Regions from separate parts of the Pseudoalteromonas sp. PAB 2.2 genome, predicted to be linked through region 3. Evidence: predicted binding sites of a transcription regulator. Region 3 holds the regulator's gene; each other region holds the start of a gene.

What was found. Region 3 encodes MetJ, which represses methionine synthesis genes. Its sites were predicted from a motif close to TAGACGTCTAGACGTCTA; they were not measured.
Positions count from the first base shown of each region.
Region 1: a site for MetJ is predicted at 2,500-2,517, ahead of BWD47_RS08520 (methylenetetrahydrofolate reductase). Genes of this name have one in related genera too.
Region 2: a site for MetJ is predicted at 2,637-2,654, ahead of metK (methionine adenosyltransferase). Genes of this name have one in related genera too.

Region 1 covers NZ_LYPI01000010.1:4,625-10,219, reverse strand. Annotated here, with positions in the region: gene BWD47_RS08525 (pitrilysin family protein) at 1-2,305, opposite strand, end outside; gene BWD47_RS08520 (methylenetetrahydrofolate reductase) at 2,563-3,519, shown strand; gene BWD47_RS08515 (DEAD/DEAH box helicase) at 3,725-4,960, opposite strand; gene BWD47_RS08510 (DUF3581 domain-containing protein) at 5,054-5,595, opposite strand, start outside.
Region 2 covers NZ_LYPI01000013.1:139,213-144,807, forward strand. Annotated here, with positions in the region: gene BWD47_RS12930 (START domain-containing protein) at 1-466, shown strand, start outside; gene BWD47_RS12935 (diacylglycerol kinase) at 535-939, shown strand; gene metK (methionine adenosyltransferase) at 1,384-2,535, opposite strand; gene tkt (transketolase) at 2,803-4,794, shown strand; gene BWD47_RS12950 (pyrimidine/purine nucleoside phosphorylase) at 5,128-5,439, shown strand.
Region 3 covers NZ_LYPI01000011.1:112,131-117,725, forward strand. Annotated here, with positions in the region: gene priA (primosomal protein N') at 1-789, opposite strand, end outside; gene rpmE (50S ribosomal protein L31) at 1,036-1,251, shown strand; gene BWD47_RS10530 (malic enzyme-like NAD(P)-binding protein) at 1,776-3,017, shown strand; gene metJ (met regulon transcriptional regulator MetJ) at 3,139-3,459, opposite strand; gene metB (cystathionine gamma-synthase) at 3,683-4,948, shown strand; gene metL (bifunctional aspartate kinase/homoserine dehydrogenase II) at 4,953-5,595, shown strand, end outside.

The DNA.
Region 1 (5,595 bases), on a different contig from region 3:
CACCATAGTTCATACCACGGGTTTGACGAATACGCTGATACAAGAAGCTATTCGAACTTCTGTGCTCGCCAAAGTATGAACGCACTAGCCATAATGCAGTCCAATCTTCACTACTACGAATCGTCTCTATTGGGAAACCAAACGACACGGCTGTTGATTGCGCCGACTTTTCAACAATGGTGGCATGGTGACCACTCAGTGCTGGCGCATCGGGAATTACTAAACGGCTTTCTTTGCCTTGTGGCAGCGATGTTAAATCTTTTAGCATCGCAGATTTTACATCGCTTGGAATCGCACCAATTAAACCTACGGTTAGTTTTGATTGTGTGAATTGCTTGTCGTAAAACGCTTTTACATCATCAAGCGTCAATGCTTCCAGATCAGATAAGTCACCATAGTTATAGCTTTCGTATGGGTGGCCTTTATACAGTTGATGATAAAGCACTTCTTTACCGAGCTCTTCATCGTTTGATGCTTTAAGCCCCGCTTTAATGCTATCGATAAGCTCTTTTTTCAGGCGTTTGAAGTCATCTTCTCTAAAACCTGGGTTGAGTAATTGTTCACTCACAAGCGCATACCACTGTGCCGCATTGTCTTTGTGTACACGACCGCGCAACGAAATCATCTCTTTATCGATTTGATACCCAAAGCTACCCGCGAGTGGGTATAACGCTTTTTGAATGTCTTTATAGCTCATCGTTTCTGAGCCACCTTTCGCAAGCATGGCTGCCGTTAATGCGGCGACGCCTTTTTTACCTGCTGGATCGGCCGCGGCACCGGTATTAAATAACCAGTTAACATCAACCAATGGTGAACTGTTGGTTTTATCGAGCACTTTAAAATGACGCTCTGTTGGCGCTTGTTCTGTACTTGCAACGGCTGCGTTTAGGTCAACTTCTTGCTCAAATCCTGCCACGTTATCTAAAGCCGACATCGTCACTGTAGTTCGGCTTGAATCAACAAAGTATTTATTCGCTATCGCTTTAATGTCTTCTGGGGTGATGCTATCGGCAGTCGCATAGAGCTGATTGATTACCTCTGGATCACGCTCAAAATGCATGTAGCTTGCAAGTGTCGAGGCGATTGATTGCGATGAATCAAGCCCATTGATAAAGCTGTATTTTAAATTTGATTTTAAGTCTGCCAGTTTTTGGGCATCAACAAGCTCAGTGCGTGCTTGTACATATGTGCGGTTAATGGCATCACGTGCTTTTGCAAGATCGGCTTCGTTTTCTACTTTTACAAAGACATGCAATAACCCCGGATCTTTTGTATCAGGATTATAAGTGAACATTTGACTTGCGATTTGCTTATCAACCACCAATTCTTGATAAAGCGCTGAGTTATTTGAGAAATAAAGCTGTGAGATTAAATCAAGTGCGGCGCGATCTTTTTGCGTTGGATCCCACGCAGTGCCTTTATACGATACAAGCAACCAATGGCCTGGTAAACCGTCATTTTGCTCATGTATATATTTTGGCGCTTGTTGCTTTGGCTCTACTGGAATATCTGCTTGGTAATCACCTTTTTTCCAGTTACCCCAATGTTTTTTCACCATTGCCATGGTTTCTTGAGGGTCGACATCACCAACAATGACCAACGATACATATTCTGGTTTATAAAATTTTGCGAAAAACTCTTTCCCGTAAGCCATTTGATCTGGCATGGCTTCAATGTCTTCAAAAAAGCCCATCGTGGTGTGTTTATAAGTATGTTTCTCAAATGCTTCGTTACGCACTGCTGAAAGCAATTTACGAATTGGACTGGCATTATTTTTTAAGTACTCACCTTTCACTGTTAAGGCTTCTGTACGGAACTGTTCTTCGCTGTACGTGAGGTTTTGAAAGATATCAGCTTCAATTTCAAGCACTTTATCAAGGTGCTCTTTTGAGAAGTTTAAATGATAGTTGGTGTAATCATTAGTAGTATACGCGCGGTTATCAACACCCGAGTTTTTTAAAATATCTGAATACACGTCTTGTGGGAATTTTTCTGAGCCTTTAAACATCATGTGCTCAAAAAAGTGAGCAAAGCCCGTTTTGCCTTCTTCTACTTCGTTACGAGAACCTACCGACACGGGAATTTGTAATGAAACAACATCGGGGTAATCCGTTTTTACCACCATGACACGAAGACCATTTTCTAGTTCTTCTAAAACGTAATCTTGGCTAAATACACGGTTATCTTCTTGGCTGACAACCTGTTCTATTTCGACTTCTTTAACCATATTTGATTGTGAATTCGTCGCACACCCGCTAAGAGCAAGCGTTACAGCAACACTGGTCGCTAATAATCTAAATTTCATAATGATCCTTTAATTTTACTTGTTAGTTATTTTTCTCATAATCAGTTGTGTTTGATTATGCATGAAAGTACTGGAAAATATGAGGGTCAAGGGCACAATTAATGTAAACAGGTGTGTCAATTTAAGATAACACCCCACCACCAACTTGAATTAAATTCATGCTCATTGAAAAACTTTCAACAGAAAAATCTATCTAGACGTCTAAATGGCTGCTATATTATTTCCCATAGACGCAGGCACGAGCTGGAATGAGGATTATGGCTTTATCACTACAAGAGAAAATTGAAGACACCAATCAGGGTGTATACCTGATTGGTACCACACCGCCTAAATCAGGCACTGATAAAGCCATGCTTGAAACCATTGCACAAAAATTATTGGGTCGCCTTCATGAAATTGAATACGATGGTGTCATTATCTACGACATTCAAGATGAAAGCAGCCGTACAGAAAAGCCGCGTCCGTTTCCATTTAAAGAAACCGTAGACCCACGTGAGTACAGCCATTTGTTGCGTAGCCTGTCTCATTTAGATGTTATTACCTACAAAAGTGTTGCCCAGCGCAGTGAAGCTGAATTTACCGATTGGCTACACGAAACACGTAATGAGTTTGATTTAAAAAATCTAGTCTTGGTAGGCAGCCCATCTTCGCATGGTGATATCAAACTAAGTTTACCTGATGCTTATAACACCCTTGCTAAGCAAGACAATGATGTGTTTCTTGGCGGTGTGACTATTGCTGAACGCCATGCAAGCAAACGTAACGAGCATGACCGTCTATTAGAAAAAACAGAGCAAGGTTGTAAGTTTTTTATTTCACAAGCCGTCTACAACGCACAAGCAACCATTGATTTAATCACTAGCTATGCACGTAGCTGCAAAGCGTTAGGCATCGCACCTAAGCGTATAATTTTAACGTTTACACCCTGTGGTGGTGAGAAAACGTTAGATTTTATGGAGTGGCTGGGTATCTCTGTACCGGAGGCAACAAAATGGCGCATGCTTGATTCTGCAAATCCATTGAGTGAGTCAGTACGCATTTGCCGTGAAAATCTTGACCTCATATTACAAAGCTGCGCACATTTAGCGGTGCCACTTGGTTTAAATATTGAGAGCTTAACAAACCGTAAAGAAGAAATTGATGCGTCAATTAATCTTTACCGCTTACTTAAAGCAACCATGGAATTAAACCTAGCCGAAAAACAAATCGCTTAAATAATGTGCGCGTTTATACCAATACGTTTAATTAACAGCGATTTTAAAACAAGAAAACGTGGTCGCTAGCAAAGAAAATGCGGGTAAGCATAACAGTTCATTAAACGCTTTTGTTCACCAAGCTAATGTACACACGACTTATGCTATTAGCGTGTTGATTAGTGCTAATTTAGGCTCCCTTAAATTAGCACTGATACAGCTTAATCTATCGGCGCCTAGGATTTTTTTGCCCTAATATACGTTTTTTGTCACGAGAGCGTCGTGCCTTATTCGTGTTTTTTCGGACTTGTTTTGGCTCTTTTGTTAAATCAGGCTCGTAACCTGGCAGCCATTGTGGTGTTAAGCGTGTATCTAATAAAACATCAATTTCATCCAGTAACCATTGCTCATCAATACTCACCAATGACATGGCCAACCCTGTTTCACCCGCTCGTCCTGTCCGCCCTATACGGTGAACATAGTCCTCTGCAACATAGGGTAGTTCGTAGTTAATCACATACTTTAATGAGGCGATATCAAGGCCACGCGCCGCAACATCTGTAGCGACAAGTACTCGAGTGACACCCGTCTTAAAATTTTGCAGCGCTTTGTCTCGCGCCCCCTGGCTTTTATCGCCGTGAATAGACTCCGTTTTTAAGCCGTCCTTACACATTTCTTTTGCCAGACTATCGGCCGTTTGTTTAGTGCGGGTGAATATAAGTACTTGTTGCCAATTTTTCATGCCGATCATATGTGAAACGAGTTCGCGTTTACGATCCTCATCAACCGCATACACAATCTGCTCAACTTCAACAGCAGCCGAATTGCGTTTATCAACCTCAACTAACTTAGGATCATTCAACAACTGTTTACTTAGCTCAAAAATGCTGTCATCAAATGTGGCTGAAAAGAGTAAGGTTTGGCGCTGTTTTGGAACATGACGAAGAATACGCTTTATTTCATCAATGAACCCCATATCAAGCATGCGATCTGCTTCATCAAAAACAAGGGCACTAATGGCAGATAATTTAATGCTCCCTTTAATCACATGATCAAGTAATCGTCCTGGTGTAGCCACCACAACTTGCGCACCTTTAATGGCTTTAATTTGTGGGCCAATACTGGCGCCGCCATAAGCAAGCGCGGCTTTAATAGGTGTATTAGCTGCATAACGCTCAACACTGGCAAATACTTGTTGTGCAAGCTCTCGCGTTGGTGTCAGGATTAAAACTTTTACAGCCTCGGGCAGCGGCTCTTCACGCAATAAGTTATTAAGCAGTGGTAAAACAAAGGCAGCTGTTTTGCCCGTGCCTGTTTGTGCACTTCCCATAACATCAACCCCGGCTAAAATAAGCGGGATAGTTTGGCTTTGAATAGCCGTTGGGGTGTGATAATTCTCTGCTTGCAATGCTGAAAGGAGTTCAGGTGCAAGGTTTAACTCTGAAAAGCTGGTTACTGACATGATAGGATGCACAATTACTGTAAAACGTCTATTGTACGCGCAACACTAAAAACAAAAAAGGCGCTAAAGCGCCTTTTCTTACAAGGGTTGCCGTTATGCAGGTTTAAGTGTTTCTTTGCGTTGATTATAAAACGCAATCAGATCATCCACGGTTGCTTGGCAGTATTCACGAATGCCTGACACCACCATGTGCTTTTCGCCTGACCCGACTTTTTCACCCTTTTCTAATAAATCGAAACGTAAGGTGATTTTTCCTCGCTTACCTGTATAAGTGAAATCAGGCTCCGCGAATTGCAGCGCTGGTGACGTAATATCAAGTCGGTCTAAATTAATGAGCATTGACTCATAGATAACCATAGGTCGTGCTGGATTGATCATTACATCTTGCTTACCCATTAATGGAATGATCACATGCGGGAAAGTGGTACCAGAAAACTCAACGTAGTTTTTAATTAAGCTATTGATCAAATCTGGACATTGACTGACCGCCCCCTCACGTTTCACTTTAAGCATTACTTTATCGCCATCAGTGATATCAAATTCATCGGCGCCTTCTGGAAAAGAGAGCTTTGATGTCTCATCAACCATACCAGCAAAAGTGAATTCCATCTTTTCGCTGATCCCGTAACGGCTGA
Region 2 (5,595 bases), on a different contig from region 3:
GGCCTTACTTAGCGATACCGACAACGCGCCAAATTGGCTCGAAAATGTTCAAAGTGTAACCTTAATAGAGCGGCTTAGCCCCGCAGAGACGCTCGTTTATACGCGCTTTAACTCGCCTTGGCCGGTTTCTGATCGTGATTTAGTGAGCTACTCTTGCTATCACACCTTAAGCGATAATAAAACCGAGCTTAAAATTACCAGCCAGCCCTACGTTAAACCTTTGGTAAAAGGGGTGGTGCGTATTAAAGAGCTCGCCGCTTATTGGCGCTTAGAGCAACAGCAAAATAACTTATTGATTACTCACCAAGCGTATGCAGACCCAAGCGGTGCTATTCCGCATTGGTTAAGTAATAAAGTATCTTTAAAAAGTGTGTTTAAGTCATTACAAGCATTGCGTGAACAGCTAAAAAAGAATGCGTTTTCACGGACAAATCCCCCAAGTGTGCCAGGAAAGTGCTTATCTTAGTAAAGCGAAGATGACATTTTAGGTATTTATGAATATTATCTGCGAAGTTTATTCGTACTAGGAACAGCATGAAAGAACCCAAAATCCCCTTGGTCAATAAACCCAACGGCATTGGTATTGGACGTATTTTAAAAGCCACAAGGTGCTCAATTAAAGGTTTTAAGGCCGCATTTAAAGAAGAGTCAGCTTTTCGCTCAGAAATTTATTTAGGGGTGTGTTTATTACCGTTATCGGTTTTTCTGGCGCAGTCACTGACTCATTGGCTCGTGTTGTTTATTCCGTATTTATTACTGTTGATTGTTGAACTACTCAATTCGGCCATCGAAGCGCTGACTGACAGAGTGGGGATTGAATATCATGTACTGTCTGGGCGCGCAAAGGATATGGCCTCGGCAGCGGTGACCTTGTCATTGGTTATTTTAGCGCTGGTTTGGCTGGTGGCGATGTATGAAAAGATAATGACGTTACTGTAATTAATACCAATCGCAATAATACTTAATCATTTTGAGTGATGAAACCAGTCGCTATCTGCGTTAATAATATCTGATTTACGACTGCATGGATGCAGGAGGTAGAGCAATGCAGGAGCAATTGCAGAGAACAACTAAATAACTAAATTTTTGCCTTGTTATCAACGCGGTTTTATTGCCTTAAAATAGACCACTTATTTAATACCATTCCGCAAAAATACTTAATCATTTTGAGTGATTAAACCAGTCGCTACCTGCGTTAAAAATTTCTGATTTAGAACAACTAAATAACTAAATTTTTGCCTTGTTATCAACGCGGTTTTATTGCCTCAAAATAGACCACTTAATTAAGCGTAATGGTATAAGCGCAATGGTATAAAAATTTAGAGTAAAAAATTAAACACAAAAAAAGCGCCAAAATGGCGCTTTTTCAGTCTGTATACCCTATTACAGGCCAGCAGCTGCGCGAAGTGCGCCTGCTTTGTCTGTACGCTCCCAAGGGAACTCTTCACGACCGAAGTGACCATAAGCGGCAGTCGGTTGATAGATAGGACGCTCAAGATCAAGCATTTGGATTAAGCCGTAAGGACGTAGGTCGAAGTGCTCACGCACTAATTCGATTAGACGTGCTTCTTCTAATTTACCTGTACCAAATGTCTCGATGCTGATAGATGTTGGCTCTGCAACACCGATAGCGTAAGAAACTTGAAGTTCACACTTGTCAGCAAGACCCGCAGCAACCATGTTTTTAGCAACGTAACGTGCCGCGTATGCAGCGCTACGGTCAACTTTTGATGGATCTTTACCTGAGAAAGCACCACCACCGTGACGCGCCATACCACCGTATGTATCAACGATGATTTTACGGCCAGTCAGACCACAGTCACCCATTGGACCACCGATAACGAAACGGCCAGTTGGGTTGATGAAGAATTTCGTTGCGCTAGAGATAAGCTCTGCTGGAAGAACCGGCTTAATGATGGTTTCCATTACCGCTTCTACTAGGTCGTTTTGTGAGATTGAATCACAGTGTTGCGTTGAAAGAACAACAGCATCAATACCTACCGGCTTACCATTTTCATATGCAAATGTTACTTGTGATTTTGCATCTGGGCGTAACCAGTTAAGCTCACCGCTTTTACGAACTTGCGCTTGACGCTGAACTAAACGGTGTGAATACGTGATTGGTGCAGGCATTAAAACGTCTGTTTCGTTACATGCATAACCAAACATTAAACCTTGGTCACCCGCGCCTTGGTCTTCTGGACGTGCACGGTCAACACCTTGGTTGATGTCTGGAGATTGTTTACCGATAGTGTTTAGGATTGCGCACGAGTCAGCATCAAAACCCATGTCTGAATGCGTGTAACCGATTTCACGTACAGTTTTACGTGTAATTTCTTCGATATCAACCCACGCGCTAGTAGTGATTTCACCACCCACCATAACCATACCAGTTTTAACGTAAGTCTCACATGCAACACGGGCATGAGAATCTTGCTCTAAGATAGCATCTAGAACCGCGTCAGAGATTTGGTCCGCGATTTTATCCGGATGACCTTCAGATACAGATTCAGAAGTAAATAAATGTTTTGCCATTGTATTTCTGCTCACAAATATTGCGCTTCACTAACGTCGGTAATAGCGCTAAAAAATTAAGGGGCGTATTTTATCTAAAACAATTATGTTTGCATAGTTATTTTACGCCTAGACGTCTATTTTAAATTACTAATAACATTTCGTTCTTAATAAACAGTGGTAATAGACCCATTTAATACGGATTTTTAATTGCACTGCACCCATACAATAAGTAAGAATGGGGCTTAACAAACAACCAGCGCAAATACATTAAAGGTAGGAGAATTCATGCCATCTCGCAAAGAACTTGCAAATGCTATTCGCGTCTTATCAATGGACGCAGTACAACAGGCCAACTCTGGCCACCCTGGAGCCCCTATGGGCATGGCAGATATCGCAGAAGTACTATGGCGCGATTATCTAAAGCACAACCCGACGAACCCAGAGTGGGCAGACCGTGATCGCTTTATTCTTTCAAATGGCCACGGTTCGATGCTGATTTATTCTCTACTACATTTAAGTGGTTACGACTTACCACTTGAAGAAATTAAAAACTTCCGTCAAATGCATTCAAAAACACCAGGGCATCCAGAGTATGGCTATGCACCAGGTATTGAGACCACTACGGGCCCATTAGGCCAAGGGATCACAAATGCGGTAGGTATGGCAATTGCTGAAAAAGCGCTTGCTGCTCAGTTTAACCGTGAAGGCCATGACATTGTTGATCACTTTACCTATGCGTTTATGGGTGATGGCTGTTTAATGGAAGGTATCTCTCACGAAGCCTGTTCATTAGCGGGCACATTAGGCCTGGGTAAACTTGTTGCGTTTTGGGATGACAACGGCATCTCTATCGACGGTGAAGTAGAAGGTTGGTTCAGCGACGACACACCTGCACGTTTTAAAGCATATGGCTGGCACGTGGTGAGTGATGTTGATGGTCATAACCCTGAGGCCATCCGCGCAGCAATCGAAGAAGCACGTAGCATTACCGACAAGCCATCATTAATTTGTTGTAAAACAGTGATTGGTTACGGTTCACCTAATAAGTCGGGTAGTCATGACTGTCATGGTGCTCCACTTGGTCATGATGAGATCAAAGCGGCACGTGAGTTCTTAGGCTGGACAGGCGAAGCATTTGAAATCCCAGCTGATATCTACAGCGAATGGGACGCAAAAGAAAAGGGCCAACAGCTAGAATCAAACTGGGACGAAAAGTTTGCGGCATACGCAGATGCACACCCAGAGCTAGCAGCAGAATTTAAGCGTCGTACAAATGGCGAATTGCCAGCAGATTGGGCTGAAAAGTCACAAGCGTACATCGAAGAGCTGCAAGCAAACCCTGCAAACCCTGCAACACGTAAAGCTTCACAAAATGCACTGAATGCATTTGGTCCATTATTACCAGAGTTTATGGGCGGCTCAGCTGACCTTGCTGGTTCAAATTTAACAATTTGGGATGGTTCAAAAGGCGTAACAGCAGACGACGCAAGCGGTAACTACATCTACTACGGTGTCCGTGAGTTTGGTATGTCGGCAATTATGAATGGTATTGCACTGCACAAAGGCTTTATTCCTTACGGCGCAACATTCTTAATGTTTATGGAATACGCGCGTAATGCGGTACGCATGGCTGCATTAATGAAGCAACCAAGCATTTTTGTATACACGCACGATTCAATTGGTCTGGGTGAAGATGGCCCTACGCACCAACCAGTAGAGCAAATTGCAAGCATGCGTTTAACGCCTAATCTTGTTAACTGGCGTCCGTGTGACCAAGTTGAGTCTGCAATTGCATGGCAACAAGCGATTGAGCGTAAAGATGGCCCAACGTCATTGATCTTCACACGTCAAGGTCTTGAGCAACAAACGCGTACTGCACAACAGTTAAGCGATGTGAAAAAAGGTGGTTACGTACTGAGTTGCGATGGTGAGCCTGAGCTTATCCTTATTGCAACGGGCTCAGAAGTACAGCTTGCACAAGACGCCGCTGCAGAGCTTCGTTCACAAGGCAAAAAAGTACGTGTGGTTTCTATGCCTTCAACTGACTTGTTTGATGAGCAAGACGCAGCCTACAAAGAAAGCGTATTACCAGCAAGCGTAACACGCCGCGTAGCTATCGAAGCGGGCATTGCAGACTACTGGTACAAATACGTAGGCCTAAATGGCGCAGTAGTAGGTATGACGACATTTGGTGAGTCAGCACCTGCTGGTGAGTTATTCAAGCACTTTGGTTTCACGGTTGAAAACATCGCAAACAAAGCAAACGCTTTGTTCTAAGCTTTAGTCGCTAAAATTTAAAAGCCCGCGCGGTCTTAGCACTGCGCGGGCTTTTTTATGGATTTTTGCTGCCAGTCAAAAGATTCGATACGTACCCGACAGATCAGCAATAATTATCACTGCTACTTGGGTACTTTATACCGTAGGGGGCGTTATTAGTGTTTTGGTGAACACATAGGCAAGTTCATTAATTTTTTTTAATTGCTCAGTTTATAAAAGATAATAAAAAATCAGCTCACATATAGAGTTTAATTGAATAATCTTCAGTTGCTGCTTACTTAAAATTCGGGCAGGCTGAAATAAAGAAGATTATAAAACATAACAGGAGTGAGTATGACTCAGTTTGACAGTGTAAGTGTTGTAAAAAAAGCGAATGTCTATTTTGATGGTAAAGTTTCGAGCCGTGTTGTACTTTTTGCCGATGGCAGTACTAAAACATTAGGTTTTATGCAACCAGGAGAATTTGAGTTTGGCACAAATCAAAAAGAGCACATGGAGTTACTTGCGGGAGAGTGGCAAGTGTTACTGCCAGGCGAAACTGAGTGGCAAGCCATGAAGGCTGGAGATTCGTTTAATGTAGACGCCAATGTTACCTTTCGCGTAAAGGTAACTGACTTTGCTGATTATTGTTGCTCGTACACTTAATGAGCAGTTGATAACCTTTCTATAAAGCCCGTGTAATACGGGCTTTTGCATATTTTATCCGCAGAGCATGATCTAAATCATGTGTGGTTACAATCAATTACTAATTATCTTTGATTTTCGCTTGTGTTAATTCAAATCGCCCCCAATACTAACTAT
Region 3 (5,595 bases):
GCGAAAACGATTAACGGTTTGTGGTGTTAGCCCAATTTCGGGCACTAACACCAGTGCTTGCTGGCCTTTTTTTAGAACCTCTTCAAGGCACTGTAAATACACTTCTGTTTTACCACTGCCGGTAACGCCTTCAAGTAAAAAACAGGTGAACCCACTTGCTTGATTAATCGTTGTGCATGCAACGGCTTGTTCTTTGTTTAGGGTTGGTTTACTGCCAATTGTTGGGGCGCGTTGCTGCCATTGGTTATCATGTTCGATAAACTGTTTAATGAGTTCTTTTTCGAGCAAGCTATCAATGGTTTTTTTATTAAAGCCGAGTGCTTTTAATTCGGTTAAAGATGACTTGCCTGACTGCGCTAGCTGCTTCAGCAAATTAAGTTGTGTTTTTGCTTTGAGTGAAGGTAATTTTGCACCTTTGTCGGTGAGTTCAACCATATTTATACTGGTTTTGTCTGGGCATTCACCTTGGCGTAGTGCCGCTGGAAGCGCTGTATGAATTGTTTCACCAAGTGGGTAGCAGTAATAGCGAGCAGTAAATTTTAGCAGTGCTAAGTGTTGCTCAGATAAAATAGGGGCATCGTCTATAACATCAATAATGGCTTTAATTTTATCTTCGGGTACATCGGTACTGGTTTTGATTGCCAGTACGACTGCTATCTTTTTTTGAGAGCCAAAAGGCACACGCACACGCATGCCTACTCGCAGCTCAGGGCTATGTAGCAGCTGCTCAACTTTATAATCGAAGGTACGCTGTAAAGGGACTTTTATGGCAACTTCTACAAAGTGCATAACAACTCAACTGAATTAAGAATAGAAAAAATAGCGTGTGTTGCTAATGTACTAAAATTAGTGCTAAAAACCTACCAACAAATACTGAACGTTTGATGACTTGTTTATTTTTTTAGCTAAAGATGAATTTAAAGCTTGTCGAGAGGCTGCTTGAGCTATAAAATACGCGACCTATTAATTGTATTAACGACGTATGGTGCCAGACTTCGGGTTTGGAGAGCGATGCGGCCTTAACTAGAGGTTCCTATGAAAGAAGGTATTCACCCTAAGTACGAAGCTATCACTGCAACTTGTTCATGTGGTAACAAATTCGAAACTAGCTCTACTTTATGTAAAGACATCCACTTAGACGTATGTTCTGAGTGTCACCCGTTTTACACTGGTAAGCAAAAGATTTTAGACACTGGCGGCCGTGTTGATCGTTTCAACAAGCGCTTCGGTGCACTTAGCAGCAAGAAGTAATATTTGCTGTTTAGTTGAAAGAAGCACCCTTTGGGTGCTTTTTTTATGCCTGAAATTCAGAACCATTCTTTTTTATATCCCATGCCTACACGCTTTATGTGCATAACTATTTCTGCTTGTTATGCCCAATATATCGCTAATAATGCAGACAAATAGTGATCCCTTCGCTATATTTTGAATTGTATAATTGATTCCAAAAGTTGTAAAAAGTAACAATTTATATGAACTTAACCTATAAATGCTGTTAAGTTCGTTAAAGTTGCTTATTTTGCTAAGTTTCGCTTATTTGCTGTGTTCGTGCCTATAAAATACAAAAACAGGTGCTTAAATGGCCACAAATAGATGAATTTTTATCTGTTGTGAATTAAAACTATGTGCAGAAATTGTTGGGAAATCCTTTAAAATTAAGCGATATAGCATATAACAGGATAGACCTGATAATACTTGGAATTTTTATATATTACAGGTATCGTACAGATGCAAGCCCTCTCACTTTTTAACTTATTGCAGGATACTATCGCGTTATGTCAGATTTTCGTGAACAAGCATTACATTACCACGCTCACCCCGTTCCAGGTAAAATTAGTGTAGAACTAACTAAACCAGCAGAAACGGTTAATGATCTCGCTCTAGCATATAGTCCAGGTGTCGCAGAGCCCGTCCGTGAGATAGCAGCCGATCCAGCAAATGCCTATAAATACACCGGCAAAGGTAATATGGTTGCGGTTATTTCAAACGGTACCGCAATTTTAGGCTTAGGCAATTTAGGTCCGCTTGCATCAAAACCTGTGATGGAAGGTAAAGCACTTTTATTTAAACGCTTTGCAGGTTTAGACTCGATAGATATCGAAGTAAAACACCGCACGACAGAAGACTTCATTAATACTGTTGCAAATATTGCCGATACGTTTGGTGGTATCAACCTAGAAGATATTAAAGCGCCAGAGTGTTTCGAAATTGAAAAAGCGCTTATTGAGCGTTGTAGCATCCCTGTTTTCCACGATGACCAACATGGTACTGCAATCGTAACAGCAGCAGGCATGCTAAATGCGCTTGAAGTACAGGGTAAAGATATCGAAGACGCGATTATCGTGTGTTTAGGTGCCGGTGCAGCAGCGGTTGCATGTATGGAACTACTTATTAAATGTGGTGCATTGCGTGAGCACATTTATATGCTTGACCGCAAAGGCGTGATCCATACACGTCGTGATGACTTAAACGAGTATAAATTGCTATTTGCTAACAATACCGATAAGCGCACTTTGCAAGATGTAATAGCCGATGCTGATGTATTTGTTGGTGTATCTGGCCCTAACTTATTAACCGCTGAAGATTTAAAACTGATGGCAGATAAGCCGGTGGTTTTTGCATGTTCAAACCCTGATCCAGAAATCGCGCCAGCTGTTGCACACGGTGCACGTAATGATTTAATTATGGCAACAGGGCGTTCAGATTACCCTAATCAGGTTAATAATGTATTGTGTTTCCCATTCATTTTCCGCGGTGCGCTTGATGTGCGTGCGACATCAATCAATGATGAAATGAAAATCGCAGCGGTGCATGCTATTCGTAGTATTGCGAAAGAGCCTGTGCCTAACGAAGTGCTTAAGGCGTCGGGTGTTGATTCACTTGAGTTTGGTGCTGAGTACATTATTCCAAAACCAATGGACCCACGCTTATTACCACGTATTGCACGTGCTGTTGCAGAAGCAGCCGTTGAGTCTGGTGTGGCGCAAATTGACATGCCAGAAAACTACATGCGTTAAATAATTAGGTACCTATTCGTTTGATTAAGCGGGTGGGTATTACTAACTGCAAATAAAAAACTCAGCCAAGGCTGAGTTTTTTATGTCTGAGAAATCGGCTACGATCCGGTGGCCGAAATATTTACTCTGAATCAAGTACGGGGATATCTAACCCCATTTCTTGCATAATTCTTTTTACTTCTTCAGGTACTTTTTCAGGGTTATCTTTTCGAAGGTCGTCATCATTCGGTAATGGTTGACCTGTAAAAGCGTGTAAAAAGGCTTCGCACAGTAGCTCACTGTTAGTAGCATGACGAAGATTATTAATCTGACGACGCGTGCGCTCATCAGTTAATACTTTTAATACGTTCAGCGGAATTGATACGGTAATTTTTTTTACTTGCTCTGATTTTTTACCGTGTTCTGCATATGGGTGAATGTATTCACCGTTCCATTTAGCCATAAGTTGTTTCGTTGCCTCGGTTGTCAGTTGTTTACGCCTTATCCACAGCGCAAGATGCGGAAATTCTATCGCTTTAAAAAAGATAGTCAAATACTAGTTATTTAGCCATCTAGTCGTGTAAATGTATAAACTTCTATGTAATGGCGATAAATGCTTTGACTTCTCATATTTGATCATCTAACCTTTTAGACGTCTAAACATCCAATTCTAAGTAGGTGATGAAATGAGTGAAAAAAATAAAGCGACGATTGCTGTTCGTCATGGCATTGAAGCCGATAAACACCACGGTGCAGTCGTTCCACCAATTTACTTATCAACCACCTATTCGTTCGCTGATTTTGATACTAAGCGCCAATATGACTATGGCCGCAGTGGTAACCCTAACCGTGATATTTTAGCCGAAACACTCGCTGAACTAGAGGGCGGAGCTAAAGGCATTATCACTGCGACAGGCATGGCGGCTGTTCACTTAACGACACAGCTTTTGAATAGCGATGATACCTTGGTTATTCCACATGACTGTTACGGCGGTAGCTATCGTTTATTTACCTCATTAGAGAAGCGCGGTTTACTGAAACTAAAAGTGCTTGATTTAACAAAAGCTGAAAATCACCAAGAAATCTTAGCGATAAAACCTAAACTGATCTGGATTGAAACACCCAGTAACCCCATTTTACGCCTAACAGATATTAAAGCGATTACCGCCATTGCTAAACAATGCGGTGCACTTGTTGCGGCTGATAACACGTTTTTATCGCCGGCCTTGCAAAACCCGATTGAGTTTGGTGTTGATATAGTCGTGCATTCAACGACTAAATACATTAACGGTCACTCTGATGTGGTTGGCGGTGCTGTTATTGCAGCAACGCAAGAGTTGGGTGATGAACTGGCTTGGTGGGCAAATAATATTGGTATTACGGGTGCACCGTTTGATAGTTATCTTACTCTGCGTGGTTTACGCACTTTAAATGTGCGTTTAAAACAGCACCAAGAGAATGCGTTTGCAATTGCAGAATATTTAGAAGATTCACCGTTTGTGAGCCAAGTATATTATCCCGGTCTCGCTTCTCATCCTCAGCATGCGCTCGCTAAAGCACAGCAACGCGGTTTTGGTGGCATGGTGAGTTTTGATATTAAAGGCGACATTAATGATGCTGCGGCTTTTCTAACAGGCCTTAAAGAGTTTAGCTTAGCCGAATCATTGGGGGGCGTTGAGAGTTTAATTTGTCACCCTGCGACCATGACTCATGCTGGAATGGAGGCAAAAGCTCGCTTAGAAGCAGGGGTGGGTGATACGTTAATTCGTATCTCTGTTGGCATTGAGGATGTAAAAGATTTAATTGCCGATTTAGACCGTGTTTTCAATTTAGTTAAACCAGGTCAGGGGCAGCAAGCCACTCAGAGCAACGCGAAGCAAACGCACACGCAAGCCAATACGCAACAAAGCAGCACTTTTAAGTTAACGCCAGCACATACGGCATTGTGGTAGAAAAATGGTAAATATTGTTCATAAATTTGGTGGCTCAAGCTTAAGCTCTGCAGAGCGTTATCATGCTGTGGCAAATATTGTTTTAGCAAATACGCAGCAAGGTGATTGTGTGGTGGTGTCTGCATCGGGCAAAACAACCGACACCTTGGTAAAACTTTGGCAAAGTTATCAACAGCAAGATAACCAAGCGGTTAGTGATATTTTATTGCTGATTGATAATAATCAGCGCGCCTTAATAGAGCAGCTGTTAGTAGCAAAAAACAAGCAGCAGGCATTGGCACAATTAAAAGATGAGCTGGCGCTATTAAATATACTTATTGCTAAACAGCAACTACAAGAAGCCGTGTTGCTAGCACATGGAGAAGTATGGTCTGCGCGTTTATTAGCGGGCTATCTAAATCAGCTGGGTGTGGCAGCACAGGATGTGGATGCACGGCAGTTATTTACATTAAATGATGGCCAACTATTGCATCAAAAGAATCAACAGCAATGCACCGATGCGATCAGTAAAGTAAAGATCAATGTGGTGACAGGCTTTATCGCTGCAGATTGTCAGGGTAAGACGGTAACACTGGGTCGTAATGGCAGTGACTACAGTGCGACCTTGTTAGCAAGCTATACCTTTGCCAAGCAAGTGTCTATTTGGA